One region of the Paenibacillus sp. FSL R10-2748 genome, then DNA from elsewhere that is predicted to be linked to it. Evidence: riboswitches for the same ligand, from Rfam matches in the RefSeq annotation. Region 1 holds a riboswitch; each other region holds the start of a gene.

Evidence for each region. Region 1 has a riboswitch for cyclic di-AMP ahead of NSS66_RS04700 (hypothetical protein). Riboswitches for the same ligand answer to the same signal wherever they lie in the genome.
Region 2: another riboswitch for cyclic di-AMP. It lies ahead of NSS66_RS06815 (3D domain-containing protein); the one in region 1 lies ahead of NSS66_RS04700 (hypothetical protein).
Region 3: another riboswitch for cyclic di-AMP. It lies ahead of NSS66_RS25400 (3D domain-containing protein); the one in region 1 lies ahead of NSS66_RS04700 (hypothetical protein).

What each region holds. Positions count from the first base shown of each region.
Region 1 covers NZ_JBBOTK010000001.1:989,058-994,997, reverse strand. Annotated here, with positions in the region: gene NSS66_RS04720 (Rha family transcriptional regulator) at 1-20, opposite strand, end outside; gene NSS66_RS04715 (urease accessory protein UreF) at 317-1,054, opposite strand; tRNA gene NSS66_RS04710 (tRNA-Leu) at 1,318-1,400, shown strand; gene NSS66_RS04705 (glutathione peroxidase) at 1,545-2,030, opposite strand; cyclic di-AMP (ydaO/yuaA leader) riboswitch at 2,497-2,669, shown strand; gene NSS66_RS04700 (hypothetical protein) at 2,785-3,180, shown strand; gene NSS66_RS26805 (potassium-transporting ATPase subunit F) at 3,364-3,441, shown strand; gene kdpA (potassium-transporting ATPase subunit KdpA) at 3,593-5,269, shown strand; gene kdpB (potassium-transporting ATPase subunit KdpB) at 5,307-5,940, shown strand, end outside.
Region 2 covers NZ_JBBOTK010000002.1:101,914-107,853, forward strand. Annotated here, with positions in the region: gene NSS66_RS06810 (polysaccharide deacetylase family protein) at 145-951, shown strand; gene NSS66_RS06815 (3D domain-containing protein) at 1,150-1,818, opposite strand; cyclic di-AMP (ydaO/yuaA leader) riboswitch at 1,825-1,993, opposite strand; gene NSS66_RS06820 (amino acid ABC transporter ATP-binding protein) at 2,228-2,950, opposite strand; gene NSS66_RS06825 (ABC transporter substrate-binding protein/permease) at 2,937-4,400, opposite strand; gene NSS66_RS06830 (M20 family metallopeptidase) at 4,549-5,727, shown strand; gene NSS66_RS06835 (hypothetical protein) at 5,770-5,940, shown strand, end outside.
Region 3 covers NZ_JBBOTK010000013.1:78,223-84,162, reverse strand. Annotated here, with positions in the region: gene NSS66_RS25405 (TatD family hydrolase) at 1-676, shown strand, start outside; cyclic di-AMP (ydaO/yuaA leader) riboswitch at 878-1,161, shown strand; gene NSS66_RS25400 (3D domain-containing protein) at 1,433-2,581, shown strand; gene rnmV (ribonuclease M5) at 2,728-3,273, shown strand; gene rsmA (16S rRNA (adenine(1518)-N(6)/adenine(1519)-N(6))-dimethyltransferase RsmA) at 3,281-4,165, shown strand; gene yabG (sporulation peptidase YabG) at 4,221-5,117, shown strand; gene veg (biofilm formation stimulator Veg) at 5,319-5,600, shown strand; gene NSS66_RS25375 (small, acid-soluble spore protein, alpha/beta type) at 5,763-5,940, shown strand, end outside.

The DNA of each region.
Region 1 (5,940 bases):
ACAGGCATTTTGTTGTTCAAGAGAAATCGCCCCTTACGGATTCTTGCGGAATAATTGGTGTGTTATAATAATCATCAGTAAACATGTTAGAATTAACCATCTGACACTATGATACACTTTTATACGTGTTTTTACAATCGTAAATGCGTCTTTTTGTTGAATTAATTACTTAATTAAGTGCTAGGTGGTTCTGATAATCCGTCTAGAGTCTGCTAATGGTGTGAATTGCGATTATATGTGGATAAAAAACACTCTGCCACCTGAGGAAAGGGACAGAGTGTTTTTCGTGTTGTGACCACATTGGCGAAGCGACGCATCAGGGGGATGCTGGAAGGCGTTTGAATAGACCTGAGGAGGAAAACAGTCTAGGTTCATCCAATTGGTTATTATGGCTCATATAAAGAGGTAGAGTGATGTAGGAGCTGGACCAATGTCTGTGAAGAAAGCGACGCTGAGATGCAGTTGGCTCAGGTTGGTTAAGCTTCTTCCAGGCAGAGAGGAGCTCGCTTGTCATACGCTCCATAAGAGGGTTCTTTTCCTCATAAGGAGGATTGAGTAGTTTGAAGGCATCTTCCACACAGAAGGACACCGCTGCGCTAAGATAGCCGTGAACGGTCTGTTCTACATCGTTTCCGAGGAGGAAGTTAATCCAGGTGTGAACGGTAGCGAGTGTGCCAATCGCATTGTATTGAATGAGTATGCATTCCAACTGGTCAAATTCAAGCCAAGGATAAAGAGCCTTAGCGAGCTTGAGCAGACGCTGACCGGATAGACGAAACTCCTTCACATGCTGCCAGGAGGGACGTTGGGTATGCAGCATCTTATCAATGAGGGCGATCCGCCAACTGTCATTCTGCTGGATGGCGACATACAGACTTTTGATAGCCATGCCGTCAACGGTTGTAAATTGAGGATACAAATCATCCAGCATGTAATGTTCCAGGTCTTGTAGACTGTTCAAATGTCCGTTACGCGATAGTTTCTCCAGTCCGTTAAAACGGGTGAAGCCACCAACAGGTAGGGAAGGGTCCAACAATAATGCATAGTTCAGCAAGCGGTTGCCTTTATGCAAGGTGGTTCGCCTCCTCGAAGTGAATCCTTATGTTATGTTATTTTACTTTTTACTTGGGGATAACGAAAAATATTCGAAATATATGTAATATATATTTACATTTAAATAGCTTTTGTGTCAAATTAAATATTCTTATCGCTCATATATGTTAGTTAAAATAACGTATAAAATAATTATTATATTTTTGTTTACAAATAGTTGATGAGAGAGTATAATAAATCTGTTGCCTCATTACATTATGATTTGCGGTCGTGGTGGAATGGCAGACACGCTATCTTGAGGGGGTAGTGGGCGTACGCCCGTGGAGGTTCGAGTCCTCTCGACCGCATTATATGCAAGACTCAGTTAAAAAAGCATCCTGACACGGTTTACGTGAAGGGATGCTTTTTTTGTTAAGCATTTTTCGTTATATCCTTTAGCCACAGAAGCAACGGTAGACAATAGGTCGTTTATTAACTGATAAAGAAGGATGTCAGTTTTGCTGCAAAAGCTTCTCTATATCTCCCGCCAGCTTATCTGGAGTGGTTTGCGGTGCATAGCGCTTAAATACGTTACCTTCTCGTGTAATTAAGAATTTAGTAAAATTCCATTTGATCGCTTTGGACCCTAATACCCCCGGAGCAGTTTGGGTCAGGTAACGAAATAAGGGGTGCGCTTGATCGCCATTGACATCTGTCTTGGCGAACATCGGAAAGGTAACACCATAATTGATCTGGCAAAACTCGGAAATCTCCTCGCTGGAACCTGGCTCTTGTTTGGCAAATTGGTTGCTGGGAAATCCCAAAATTTCGAGCCCCTGTTCATGGTACTGGTCATATAGCTCTTGTAGCGCTTTGTATTGGGGGGTTAACCCACATTTGCTGGCAGTGTTCACGATAAGCAGAACGTTCCCTTCATATGTGGATAACGGAATTTGTTTCCCTTGCAGGGTGTGCGCATCATATTCATAAACGGTCATAGTATCTCTCCTTATTCAATATTCAGCAATTAAATTGTAAGCAATTAAAAGCAAGGTTGCAAGTCTGGAAAAGCTGTATCAAGCCTTTAGCCGCTGTAAAATCGTATTTTGTTCAAAACAGTAAATCGCACCGCAAATGGAGCGAATTAAGGTGTTTCTTCTTATAAAAGCGGGTTCAATCGGTGTTTAGCTGGTACATATAGCGTATTTTCTTCTCTTTTTACAAAAAAAGGCCAAAAACGCTCTACCCTACGCCAATATTGACATGCTTGTCATTTTCAAAAAGGGATGAAAAACAGAGATTGAATGAGCTGTGAGAAGCATAGTTGCATTGTAAGCGCTATTATTAATATCCTAGGCTCTAAAGGCCGATTTATAACCCCGCAGTTGAGCTTTACAGTCTTCCATGCGCGGGTGTATGATTCAAGACGTAATTTCAAATTAACTTGAATGAAGCAACAACGAAATGTCTATAGCGCTGAATTTTGCAGTTGCAAAAGCGGGGGAACCAATCGAGATTGTACGGCTTCGGAAGCCGTGTGTCTCATGGGGTGAATTTTCAGGTCAAGTGCCAGAAATAGGGCGACTCTCACGTCCGAATCCGACAGCTAACCTCGTAAGCGTACAGGGAGAGGCAACAAACCGCCGTGTGCAGCCATGGTTTATTTTATCATGGATATGTAAGAAGCCGGAGGAAAGCCTTTTTCCTTCGGCTTCTTTTTGTTGTCTTTTTATACCGGGAGAGGAGCTACTGATGGAAGGTCGGTTAATTATTGTCACTGCACCGAATGAAGCGGGCAGAAGTTTTGTGAAATTGCTTATTTTCAAAAAATTGGCGTTTGCAGTTCTCACGAATAGCGCCCAGGAGGAACGACAGCTCAAAAAAATGGGTGTGGAGCACATTGTCCGCATCAATACCATGCAAGCGGGAAAATGGAATTTTCCAAAAAAAGAAATTGGTAGTGTGTATTTGTTCGAGAACAGCTTGAATCTGACGTGCCGTTTCCTGCAAATATGTCGGCCGCTAACATCGGAATCGATCTATGTTATTACGCACGGCTGTAATCCACAAGGAATTTATCGGGGATTGGGAGCGGATCATGTGATCTACACATTGAACGGAGAGGTGGGTTTTCTGCTGAACGGATAAGCACTTATAACATAGTTGTTTTATGATTTTATGATCAAATAAGAATGGCGATCTGAGGACCGATACGGAGGGTATAAACATGATGGATATATACATGCTGCTCGTCATGGCTGTGAGTTATGGAGTGATACTGCTGTTTGTACGCTGGTGTGATGCGCAGACCTCTAAAGGAGGACGAAGAGGATGATCGTTATACTTGGGCTTACGGCTATTGTGTTTATGTATTTAATCTACGCACTCCTGAACCCTGAAAAGTTCTAGTCAGCTATAGGGGATAGAGCGGGCGGGAACAACAGATCTGAATATTAAGCATCATAGGTAGCGGGTTTTCGCAAACGTGTGCACACAATTGGTGCTCTGGAAGCAGATCTGTTGTTCCAAACGCAGGAGCATTTTGAAGGAGGAATAAAGGATGGAGCTGCTTCAAATTGGAATTGTGATCGTCATATTGCTGCTCTTGGTAAAGCCAGTGGGCACCTATATGTATCATGTATTCTCGAATGAACCCAATCGGACGGATCGGATTTTTGGCGGAACAGAAAAGCTGATTTATAAGATTGTAGGATTGAAGAAGCTGGAGAGCATGCGTTGGACTACGTATGTTATGAGTTTCATTGCAACGAATGTCGTGCTTGTGGCGATCAGCTACTTGCTGTTGCGTTTACAGGGAATGCTTCCTGGTAATCCGGCTGGAAACAGTAATATGGAAGCATCACTAGCTTTTAATACGGTAATCAGCTTTATGACGAATACGAATCTCCAACATTATAGCGGAGAAAGCGGGCTTACGTATCTGACACAGATGGCGTTCGTCACGATGATGATGTTCACTTCGGCTGCTTCCGGTTTTGCGGTTGCTGCGGCTTTTATGAGAGGATTGACGCGGCGCGGTGAAGGGATGGGCAATTTCTTTCAAGATTTTATTAAAGCCATTATAAGGATTTTCCTGCCGCTGGCCTTTGTGCTTACGCTGGTGCTGGTTGGATTGAAGGTACCACAGACGCTACAGCCTACGGCGGATCTTACGACGCTGAGCGGAACACAGCAGCAGATTTCTATGGGGCCCATTGCTTCTCTGGAGTCCATCAAGCATTTGGGGACGAATGGAGGCGGTTATGCGGGAGCTAACTCTGCGCATCCTTTTGAAAATCCAAGTCCTTGGACGAACGTGCTGGAAATTTTGGCAATGTGGATAATGCCGGCTTCGTTGCCGTATACCTTTGGATTGTTTGCCCGTAATCGTAAGCAGGGCTGGATTATTTTTAGCTCCATGATGGTATTGTTTCTTATTTTTCTATCTATTACGTACGTGTCTGAAAAGACAGGTAACCCGTTAATCCAGACACTGGGTGTGGATGCTTCTCAAGGAAGCATGGAAGGGAAAGAGGTTCGTTTCGGCATTGGACAATCGGCTTTATTCACTGCGGTCACAACAGCGGCAACGACAGGTTCGGTCAATAATATGCATGATACACTAACCCCACTGGGTGGCATGGCTGCTTTGGGAGAAATGATGCTAAACGTCATTTTTGGCGGCAAGGGTGTCGGGCTGATGAATATGCTGATGTATGCGATTCTGGGTGTGTTTATATGCGGACTGATGGTCGGGAGAACTCCGGAATTTATGGGAAGGAAAATTGAAGGCAAGGAAATGAAGCTGATCGCGATTGCCATTTTGGTACATCCGTTCCTCATTCTCGCCCCAACTGCGCTTGCGTTTATGAGTCATTGGGGATACGACGCGGTCACTAACCCTGGCTATCACGGGTTGACTCAGGTGCTCTATGAATATGCGTCATCTGCTGCAAATAACGGTTCGGGATTTGAAGGTCTTTCGGATAACAACGTATTCTGGAACATGACAACGGGGCTGGTTATGTTCTTCGGACGATATGTATCTATGATTGCATTGTTGGCTGTGGCGGCTTCATTGAATGCCAAAGCACCGACTCCGGTGACGACGGGGACACTGCGTACGGACAACAAGTTATTTGGAGCCATTCTGATCGGGGTCGTGCTGCTGATTGGTGCGTTGACCTTTTTACCCGTTATCGTATTGGGACCTGTTGCTGAATTTTTGACCATGTGAAGAAGAAAATGAGAATGGATGAACGGGGTGTTTGATCATGAAGGAACAACGCAAACACATGCTGGACAGAAGCATCTTGAAGCATGCGATCAAGGATAGCTTTATAAAATTAAATCCGATGATTATGATGAAGAATCCTGTCATGTTCGTCGTGGAGATCGGTACATTGGTCGTGCTGCTAATGTTACTGCTTCCCGGTTATTTTGGAACTGGCAAGGAAATGGGCTTTAACCTGGCCGTGTTTGTTATTCTGTTGTTTACGTTGCTTTTTGCTAATTTTGCCGAAGCGCTCGCGGAGGGGCGGGGTAAGGCACAAGCTGCCTCTTTAAAAAAATCCAAGCAGGATACGCAAGCTAACAAGCTCATCGGGAATGACATTCAGGTGGTTAGCTCAACCGAATTGCGTAAGGGGGACGTGGTTATTGTCTCCCAGGGCGAAATGATCCCAAGCGATGGTGAGGTCATTGAAGGTCTGGCTTCGGTGGATGAATCTGCAATTACGGGCGAATCGGCTCCGGTCATCAAGGAATCGGGTGGTGATTTTTGCTCGGTAACCGGCGGGACGCGAGTGGTTAGTGACCGGATTAAGGTGCGGATTACGACAGAGCCGGGCGAGACATTTATTGATAAAATGATTTCGCTCGTGGAAGGCGCACAGCGGCAAAAAACGC
Region 2 (5,940 bases), on a different contig from region 1:
CATCTTCATTGATAATCGTTTCATCGTGGACTTCTTTCCAGTCGTTTATGAGCCGAACTTGGTAACCAGCATATTTTTAATAGGACAGGTACATAATAGTCGAGAGCACCACTAGGTATCACTGCACGGAAAGGGGGGATACATATGCCGTACAGGGGAGTGTTGCCAGGCTTGGCACTGTTACTAGCATTTTCAAGTTTACCCGTTCACGCGGATGCGCCTCCCAACATCGGAACGCCCCATCCCAAGGAAGCAACTGTTGCTTCTTCTGTACAACAGAGCATAGATCGAGCAACTCCTACATTAGCAATGCTGCGAAAAAAACATGCGGACATTTTTAAAATGTGCGGCCCACACACCCGCCAAATTGCCCTAACCTTTGATGATGTGCCCGATTCTAGGTATACGCCGCAGGTTTTGGACGTATTACACGCCAATGGCATCAAAGCTACATTTTTCATCGTCGGTCACCGTGCGGAAAAGCATCCGGGGATCATACGCCGTATTATCCGTGAAGGCCATGCTATAGGAAACCATTCCTATACTCATCCGGATTTTAGGAAGGCCACACCAGAACGCTTTCGCAACCAGATTACAAAAACAGAACGTATTTTACAAGCCAGCGCAGGTTTTCGCCCCAAGTTGATTCGTCCACCCTACGGTGAAATCACGGAGCCTCAAATCCAGTGGGCACGTCGTCATGGCTACATGATTGTCAATTGGAATGTAGACTCTCTCGACTGGAAGGGACTAAGTAAAACACAAATTCAGCGCAATGTGATCCCAGCTACTGGGCCTGGCTCTATTATTTTAATGCACGCAGGTGGAGGTCAAAGTTCCAACTTGCAAGGCACTGTCCAAGCTCTGCCGGGTCTAATTCACTCTCTAAAAGCTAAGGGCTACAAATTTGTGACAGTCCCCCGGCTACTCCACACATCGGAACAGAAATAACCATATGTTTAGGATTGAGCTACAAGCTAAAGCAACGTAAAAAGGCTGTCTTACCAGCAGAAGTTTTCTGCTCGTCAAGACAGCCTTTTTTATGGATAGGACCTGATAAGAGTCTGACCTAGTTATATGCGGTAGGATACAGGCATTAAGTTTACATAATATATATTATGTTTAATTAAACCGTATATACGTATAATGCTATTTATCAATAACGTACAGCTTCACATTTTGAAATCCAAAGTCGTTCACAAATGATTTGTTGCCAGGAATAAAGATATCAATCCGTTTTCCTGTAATAGCGCTGCCCTGATCGCGAGCGACAGCTACAAAAGAATGATCCGGCAAACCTGGGTGGGAATAGCCTGTAACCAGCACTTTCGTGCCCATCGGAATGACGTTCGGGTCTACCGCAATTGTACCTAGTTTAAGTGGATTGCCGTAGTAGTCCACTGCTCCCCATTTACCATTCTCATCGGCTGCGGCAGAATACGCAGTAGCCTTAACGTCAACTATTTTGCTATAGTTAAATGTTTTGCCCCACGCTTCAATCGTTGGCCCCTCATTCGCTGGTGCTTTCTCCGTAAGAAGCTGAGGCTTCGAATCCGAAGCTGCATTCACACTTTTTTCACCAGGTACCTTAATTTGCAGACCTGCATATATATTGTTAGAGGCAATGTTTGGGTTCGCCTTCGTCAGCTCGTCCACTGATACTCCATAACGTTGAGCAAGCAAAAAGAAGGTATCGCCATCTTTGGCAGTATGAAGCGAAGCAGCATCCGCTACTCCAGCTGTCTGTGCCAGCCCTGCAATGGCTGCGGCAAGCACCGCAAATTTCATGGTTTTTCCAATATGTTTTAGATGTTTCAAAGATATGTACCTCCTCTGTTATGCCTGCGAAGTTAGCTGTCGGATTCGGACTCAGGAGAAGCCCTATGCTTGTGCAATTCACCCCTAGGCATATTCCATATCGTCTTATGACGTTTCGGAAAGACTGCCGTTGTTACGTCCCCCGCACTTCCCATAGTTTGGGCCCAGCATTCAGCGTTTGTCATAACCGCATGCTGTCCCGGTAAGTTTTGGCTTACTGCATAATATCACAATTTTGTAACCTTATCCGCATGAAAATGTTGGGAACCTTGAACATCATACTATACTCGTTACAATTTTGTCACCAAGAAATCGATATTTGTTACGAAAATATGGTGAAATGGTGACAAAAAAAGAAAAAGCCCTCCGTCAAACGGAGGGCTTTTTTATAGCTCATATCAGCACTTTCTTACAATACTTTGGCAAGAAAATCACGGGTGCGATCATGGCTTGGAGTACCAAATACCTGCTCTGGTGTACCTTGTTCCACAATTTGACCGTTATCCATAAAGATGATTCGATCGCCTACCTCGCGGGCAAAGCCCATTTCATGCGTCACGATTACCATGGTCATGCCGCCTTCGGCGAGCTTCTTCATTACATCCAGAACCTCTCCAACCATTTCAGGGTCCAATGCAGAAGTCGGCTCATCGAACAGCATTACGTGCGGCTGCATGGCCAAAGCACGCGCAATCGCAATACGTTGCTTCTGACCACCGGATAGCTGGTTCGGATAGGTATTCTTCTTATCCTCAAGCCCTACGGTACGCAGGAGTTCTAGCGCAATTTTTTCCGCTTCCTTCCCTGACTGTCTTCTAACCTGCGTTGGTGCTAGCGTCAGGTTCTGCAACACTGTTTTATGCGGGAACAGATTAAAATGCTGGAACACCATCCCCATCTTCTCCCGGGTTACATTAATATTATGACCACGAGCTGTAATCGGCTCGCCCTCAAACAAAATCTCCCCGTCCGTAGGCTGTTCTAGCAGATTCATGCAACGTAAAAACGTACTCTTCCCCGAACCGCTGGGACCGATGATGACGACGACTTCACCTTTGGCGATATCTATATCAATGCCTTTTAAAATCTCATTCTTGCCGAACGATTTACGCAGTTGTTTAACGGTGATCACTGGCTCTCAACTTCCTTTCCCATAAACCCAGCAGCTTAGACAAGCTGAATGTCATTACAAAATAAATAGCGGCTGCGATTACGAACGGACTTAATCCTTCGTAGGTAATGTTCTTAATGACTTGGGCCTGATACATAATATCCACCATCCCAATGGTCGAAATAATGGATGATTCTTTAATGATCGTAATAAACTCATTACCGATAGCAGGCAAAATAGATTTAAACGCTTGCGGTAAAATGACATGACGCATAGCTTTGCCTCGTCCCATACCCAATGAACGGGCAGCCTCCATCTGTCCACGGTCTACTGCCTGGATACCTGCACGGAAAATTTCAGCCAGATATGCCGAGCTATTCAGAGATAATGTGATTATACCAGACTGGAGTGGAGTAAAATTGACACCCAGCGTCAAAGCAACCCCGTAGTGAATAATCATGAGTTGCACCAGCATAGGTGTGCCACGCAGTATCTCTACATAAGTGGTACCTAACCACTCAATGATGCGTACTCCACTCATACGTAGCAAGGATATGATCAGACCAATGATGAATCCGAACAGTACTCCGAGCGCAGACAGCAACAAGGTGTAGCCGATACCCGTAGCGTATAAACTGCGGTATTTCCAAAAAATATCTACAATGTTATTAGAAGAAACCTGACGATCCGCAGAAAGTGCACTCGCTTCCGTGGAAAACTTCTCAATCGACCCGTCTGCTTTCAGGCGGGCCAACGTTTTATTTACAGAAGCAAGCAATTCTGCATTCCCTTTACGGATACCTACAGCTGTTTCTGCTCCCGCATCCTCAGGCACAGCCTTGGCAAGGGTTACGGTACCGTCTAACGTGTATCCTTTAGCAACCGTATCTTCGATCACGACAGCGTTCACACGCTGGGTCCGCAGCTGGAGTACCAGGTCAGATATTTTATCCAGTGAAGTTACAGAGGCATTGGGCACTTTTTGAGCAATCTCTTCCTGAATACTTCCCTTTTGTGCTCCGATCTTCTCGCCTTTCAAAGCATCCATCGTCGGATATTTGTCTTTATCCTCTGGGCGTACCATGATGACTTGCTTGGAGCGATAGTATACATCCGAAAAATCAATACTCTTTCTGCGTTCATCCGTTGGTGTCATACCGGACAGTACCAAGTCTACACGACCACTTTGCAGAGCAGGCAGCAAAGAGTCAAAACTCATGTCTTCAGGGACCATCTCCGCATCCAAATCTTTGGCGATTTCCTTGGCGATATCCACATCGAACCCAACAATGGTATCCTTACCGTTAATGACTTTATGAAACTCATACGGCGGAAAGTCGGCACTCATGCCCACTACAAGTTTTTTCTGTGGCTTTGCTTCCGTTCCGTATGCATTGAGCATGGGAAGACCAGTCAACAGCAAGATAACCGCCGTCAAAACCAGGGCGGTAAAACGATATGCCTTTTTCAATCTTTTTTTCTCTCCTTAAATTCTTTATAATAAATAAGATTGTGTCATTATAAATGAATATGCATGATTATGCAATGAATGTTATAGTACAATTTCAGCATACCTAACGCAGTACCTACATTACAGCTTATATAAAGGAGTTTTCAGCATGGATTTTAAACAGACCATTCAACAGACCATTGAGCAGCATGCCCCACGGTTTAAGGACATTTCGTTATATATTGGCGCAAATCCTGAACTTGGAAACGAGGAATTTCTGGCCGCTGCCCGTTTAAAAGAAGAACTGGTTTTTCACGGATTTGAGGTCCAGGCACCTGTATTGGGCATAGAAACAGCCTTTATTGCAACTTACAAAGCTGCAAAACCCGGGCCGGTTGTCGCTTTTCTGGCAGAATATGACGCTCTGAAAGGTCTAGGACACGCCTGTGGGCACCATTTGATATGTATGATGAGTACTGGTGCTGCCGTCGGCCTCAAGTCGATCATCGACGAAACTGGTGGAGAAGTACGGGTATATGGCACACCTGCCGAAGAAACACGCGGTGCAAAGGTCCCTATGGCCGCTGCCGGATTGTTTGATGATTGCGACATAGCACTTATGACGCATCCTTATGACCGTTACGAAAAATCAGGCAAATCACTGGCGATTGATGCTGTACAATTCGAATTTTTTGGTCAATCTGCTCACGCGGCTGCCAGCCCGCACGAAGGCATTAACGCGCTGGACGCTGTGATTCAAACGTTCAATGGCATCAATGCGTTCCGTCAACAAGTAAAAAGTACAGTGCGTATCCATGGGATCATTAACCAGGGTGGGCAAGCAGCCAATATTATTCCTGATTACGCCTCAGCCCAATTTTATGTAAGAGCGGCTACACGTCAAGAACTGAACCCACTGACTCGCCGTGTTATTCAAATTGCTGAAGGAGCTGCTTTACAGGCCGGGTGTCGTTTGGAGACCTCCAATTATGAGACTTCTTATGATGAAATGGTCACGAACCGTGTACTTTCCGATGCGTTTACCGCAAATTTGGTGCAGGCTGGCATTTCACAAGAAGATATAACGGAAGGCGAAGATCACGGCTCCATGGATATCGGAAATGTATCGCTTCATTGCCCTGCTATCCATCCTTACATTCAAGTTATTGACGAGAAGCATGCCTTGCATACACCAGAATTCCGCGATTTGGCGATACAGGACCGGGCCATGGAAGGAATGCTGCTGGCTGCGAGAACTTTGGCATGGACTGCTTGCGATGTAATCACGAATCCTGAACTGCTAGCCCGGATAAAAAAAGAATTCGCTCTGCTGAATAACGAACGCTAAATCTTAATTCCGTGTTCTTTCAGAAAGGAGTAGTCAGCCATCATGGATAGTATGAGCAGCTTTTGGACGTTGTTTATTGTGGTGATCCTCATCATTTTTTGGTTTATATTCCGTGCAATACGCAGAAACCGGGGAAACAGAAAAACACGGAGCCGGAATGCTTTTTTCCTCAGCTCCCCATCCCCTTCGTCCCTTGCGCAGGAGCGTCATCCA
Region 3 (5,940 bases), on a different contig from region 1:
ACGGATGATCAATATCGGATTTAATCGTGAGACCATTCCATCCACTATGAAATTGGCCGAGACGTATGATTTTATTTATGCGGCAGTTGGATGGCATCCGCAGGATGCTATTACAATGCAGGAGGGCGATCTAGAATGGATTGCATCGTTATGCAGTCATAAAAAGGTTGTAGCCATCGGAGAGATCGGTCTGGATTATTATTGGGATACATCACCGAAGGATGTGCAGCATCGGGTGTTTCGAAATCAAATTGGTCTGGCTCGTGAGCTCAAAATGCCCATTGTTATTCATAACCGGGATGCACATGAAGATATTGTTAGGATATTGCGCGAGGAAAAAGCGAGTGAGATTGGAGGAGTCATGCACTCCTTTTCGGGTAGCTGGGAGACAGCCAAAATGGTGCTGGATATGGGATTTCACCTTTCCTTTGGTGGTCCAATAACGTTCAAAAATGCCAAGCAGCCAAAAGAGGTGCTCGCACAGGTGCCGCTGGACCGTCTGCTCATTGAAACTGATGCTCCCTATCTGACGCCTCATCCGTTTCGTGGGAAGCGAAATGAGTCTGCACATGTGAGACTGGTAGCAGAGGCTGCAGCCCAAATCAAAGGGATTACAGTGGAGGAATTAGTGTCAATAACGACCCAAAATGCCCTGGAACGATTTGACATTCAATGAAAAAGTGAAGAAATCGATCAAAATAAAGAGATAGACGAAGCTAATCATGAATTTGTTGCAGGAAACTCGAGAATATTACAATATTTTAACCGAATATTTTAAAAAATGTACTTGAAACCTGCTTTACAACATGCATAGAAACAGGATATCATCTTTTCAGTGAATTGTTGTTTGAATGTAAACATCAACAAGTCATTTCATGAACCAGTCTCGCTGAGTCCCTTTTACAGGGAACGGGGGAACCGATATGGCTTACAGTACGTCCGGCATATGTGCAAGAAGGGAACGTCTCTTCCGCCAGGCCGGCTCGACCGAAATTCTTTCCCCGGATGGGATTGAATAGGTGGAGGAGCCGTATTTCGATTTCTTTCTGGGTCTTCGGGGTGAATGTGAAGGCGACCGCCATGAGCGGTTGACCCAAGCTAGGGCGACTCTCTACGTCCGAACCCGACAGCTAACCCCGTAAGCGTAACAAGAGAGAAGCCATCTCGTGCATGAGTTTTCCCGCATATTCACACATGCCGGAAGCCACGAAAGAGCTCTCTAGTCTCTTTCTCTGGCTTTTTTTGTTGTGAATAAAAGAAAATCTGTCATCATACTGTGGTTAAACAGGGGAGGACAGCATGCCGCGAAGACGGGTACATGGTGCAGGACAGTCGCAGTTTGGGCTTGTCTTGTAGAAAATCTGTTATAGTCACGTCAAATCTCAACTATGTCTTACTCCAGACGGCGGGCTATGTAAGGAGGACGGAGGAAATGGGCATTTTCCAAAAAAAGGATACCCATGAGTCACGCTCATCCAGCATGTCTTACGTATTGCGTTGGAAGCAAGAGAATGTGCGCCAGGCTGCTTTGGTTGCTATATTTCTAATCGCGCTAACGATTATGATTTCAATTCTGATGTACACGCAATCTAAAAAACAAGTCTTTTTTGTCATCGATGGCAAGGCGTCTGCGGTAGAAACCCGGGAATCCAAGCTTCAAGATTTGCTGAGCGAGCATTCCATTTCACTTCAGCCGCATGATACAGTTTCCATGCCGCTAAATGGAGCAATACAGGATGGCGATCGCGTAGTCATTAAACGTGCCAATCAAGTCAAAGTATCTTCAGGCAATGAGACGAAAAAGCTGTACACAACAGAAAATACAGTAGAAGGTGCCATTCGTACCTCGGGCTATAAATTATCATCAACGGATAAAGTTTATCCTGCGTTGGATGCCTCTGTTTCGTCTAACATGGACATAAAAATCGTCCGTGTGAAGAAACAGCAGGTCGAACAGAAAAAACAGGTGCCTTATCAGGTCATCAAAACGGCCGATCCGAGTCTTTATAAAGGCGATAATCGGGTCATTCAAAGCGGCAAATCGGGTGTGGTCGTCCAGCACGTTCAAAAGGTATATCATGATGGAAAGTTGGTATCCAAACAGCTGGTTAACAAGGAGGTTGCACAGAACCGTGTGGATAAAGTCATTGCAGTAGGAACGAAGAAAAAACCGGTCGTTCTGGCTGCTTCCGTCGGTCCCAATGATGCGGTTAAGGCAACAACGGTTAGTTCGGGCAGTGCTGTCCGTAAAGCAGGCGTCAATTTTAAATATAGCAAAGTTTTACAAAATGTCTCCATGACGGCGTATTCCTCACAGGAGCCAGGTATCGGTACACGTACTGCATCCGGCGCACGTGTCACGGAAGGACGCACCATCGCGGTCGATCCGAGTGTAATTCCAATCGGCTGGTGGGTGTATATCGAAGGGGTGGGCTTCCGCCGTGCGGAGGATACCGGTGGCGCGATTAAAGGCCACAAAATCGATGTGTATTATGAGAGTTTGAGCCGAGCCAACCAATTTGGTCGTAAGCACGGTAAAACCGTTTATGTTATCGGACCGGTAAAGCCTGAAATCAACTAAAACAGGTTGTGTATGTTGAGGGCAATGCGATAGTATTAACAACATAGTTATGCCATGCTAAGAAGAGGATATCCTCTTCTTATTTTGTTTTCAAAAGCAGGGAAAGATAAATATAGCTTGCTGTGTAGCAGTGGAGGGAAACGCAAATGATCAAGGAAGTGATCGTGGTAGAGGGCCGGGATGATACGGTGGCCATTCGCCGCGCTGTTGAAGCGGATACGATAGAAACTGGCGGCTCCGCCATTAATAAAATGACGCTGCGTAAAATTGCATTGGCGCAGGAGCGGCGGGGGGTCATCATTTTAACCGATCCCGATCATGCAGGGGAGCGCATCCGTAAGATTATCGCTTCCAAGGTACCCGGCTGCAAGCAGGCCTTTATACCCGAGGCAGAAGCGACGCGTAAAGGAGATATTGGCGTGGAGAATGCCTCACCGGAAGCGATCAGACACGCTCTTGCACGGGTCCATACGACAGTGGAAGGCGCCGACCCGCTGATTGAGTGGGCGGACCTGATTGATGCTGGACTCATCACCCATCCCAATGCTGCTGCACGCCGTATGGCCTTAGGGAATGTGCTGGGTATTGGTTATTGTAACGGAAAGCAGCTACATAAACGGCTCTCTGTATTTCAGATCAGCCGCGAGGAATTTGCCGGGGCGCTGGCACAAATTGAAAGTGAAGGATTGTGATATCCGTATGACAGGGATTCAAGATATAGCAACACCGCGGCGTACGAAGGACATTATTCAACGGCACGGTTTTTCGTTCAAAAAGAGTTTGGGACAAAATTTCCTGATTGATCAGAATATTCTCAATAAGATTGTAAATGCTGCCGGATTGGATGAGACGAAGGGCGCACTTGAGATCGGTCCTGGGATTGGTGCTTTGACCGAGAAGCTAGCCCAATCGGCCAAGGCAGTTACCGCTGTCGAGATTGACCAGCGGCTGCTGCCAATTCTCGAAGAAGTGTTGGCCCCTTACGAGCATGTGAAGGTACGTCATGGAGATGTGTTGAAGCTGGATTTGCGCGAGGTGTTCGCAGCCGATTTTGCAGACGTGAGCAAAGTAAGTGTCGTGGCTAATCTGCCGTACTACGTTACTACACCGATTCTGATGAGGCTGCTGGAGGACAAGCTCCCTCTGGAGAATATCGTCGTTATGATCCAAAAAGAAGTGGCTGAGCGTATGGCTGCGTCTCCTGGAACGAAGGATTACGGCAGCCTGAGCATTGCGGTGCAATATTACAGCGAACCTGAATTAGTCTGTATTGTGCCGAATACAGTATTTATTCCCCAGCCGAATGTGGAGTCTGCAGTCATCCGGTTGCGTGTACGGGAAGCCCCTCCAGTGGAAGTGGTGGATGAGAAGCATTTCTTTGAAGTGGTTCATGCTGCTTTTGCCCAGCGTCGTAAAACCATTTCCAATAACTTAAAAAGCCGTTTCTTCACCAAAGAGAACAGGGACACGCTGGAGCCGTTGTTGCAACAAGCTGGTATTGAACCCTCCCGTCGAGGAGAAACGCTAAGTATTGAGGAATTTGCGCGTCTCAGCGCTGTGCTGTTGGAGGCAGGTATATCCTAAGCTGGAACCAAACTGTGCATTCACCCATACGATATAGGAGGGGTGATACAGTGTGATGAGTTTAGGAGACTTGGTCGTTCGGAAATCGTACGGCGGAGATGTCACGTTTCGTGTTGAGGACATCCAGCGGGATAAAGCGATCATTAAGGGAATAGAATTTCGGCTGCTGGCCGATTCCCCGGTGAACGATCTGGTCAGAGTGCCTGCAGACCAGATTAGCGGTAAGACTCAGCAGGCCCATATTAAGGCTGGTGAGTCTCTTAATCTGTTGCAACGGGCACGCCAGCAGCAAGCTGCTCGTAGTCAGGCAGCTCTGGTTGGGGACTGGAGTGATCCGGTCGAGTCAACGTATTTTGAAATGCCGGGAAAGGTTCTTCATCTGGATGGGGATCCCGGCTATTTGAAAAAATGTCTCAGTTTATATGAACAGCTCCGTGTTCCTGCAGAGGGACATCACGTTCACGAATCGGCAATGGCGGACACGTTGTACCGACTGCTTCCCCGTATCCGTCCGGATATCGTGGTCATTACCGGACATGACGGTGTGCTGAAGCAGCCACAGCCTTATGATTTGTACAGCTTGAAAAGTTATAAAAATTCGCAAAATTTTGTGGCGGCGATTCAGGTAGCAAGACAATATGAACGTCATCTGGATTCGCTGACGATTGTAGCGGGGGCGTGCCAGTCCCATTTTGAAGCGTTGCTACGTGCGGGAGCGAACTTTGCCAGCTCACCAGGGCGTATCCTGATTCACGCGCTGGACCCCGTTTACGTGGCTGCCAAGGCGGCCTTTACTTCGATCCGTGATACGGTCAACATGGGGGACCTGTTTCACCAGACAATCAGTGGCAGCCGCGGAGTGGGTGGAATTGAAACTAGGGGAAGCTATCGCATCGGCCTGCCGAAGCTTGAAAATTTGTCTACGCTTAAAGTAACGCCTTCCGCAATCTAGGATTCAAATGTGCCAATAGGATTAATCTGAACAAAAAGCCTCTGCTTTTAGAGGCTTTTTGTCATTTTTTATATAAATTATTCCTGTTCGCAAAAAATTAAATTGACAACTTATTTTTCGTGTTGTTATAATATTTAGCTTGATTTGACAATCCCTCTAAAATTCGTTATAATGGACAAGGAAAGAGGTGGTCGTTAGGCAATGGCTAAAAATACGCTGTTGGAAATCAAACGCAGTCTCGACGCACATGTAGGGCAAAAAATTTTGCTGCGGGCTAACGGCGGACGCCGTAAGACCGTCGAACGAACTGGTGTCTTGGAAGAAACGTACCCTTCTGTTTTTATCGTCAAGCTGGATCAGGAGCAACAGACGTTTAAACGTGTCTCCTACAGCTATGCTGACATCCTTACCGAGTCGGTGGAAGTCAGCGTATATGATCCCGACTCCCATACAAGTGTAGTCGAATATTTTGAAACACCTTAATTGATTTCGTGATTTATACCAGCTTTGCAGGTTTAACGACGGCTTCGTCATTTCAAATGACGGGGCCGTTTTGTATATACAGAGCAGGATGAAGCATGACATCTCTGCACATACTAAGCCGGGAATGATCTTCCTTATTCCATTGCCGAAGGAGGCGTATGTATGAGCCGAAGAAGACGGAGTGTCATGTCGGAGGAGCTAAAGTACGAGCTGGCCAAAGATCTTGGGTTTTACGACACGGTCAAGGAAGAAGGTTGGGGAGGCATTAAAGCCAAGGATGCGGGCAATATGGTCAAGCGGGCTATCCAACTTGCCGAGCAGGCAGCTTCCCGCAAATCGT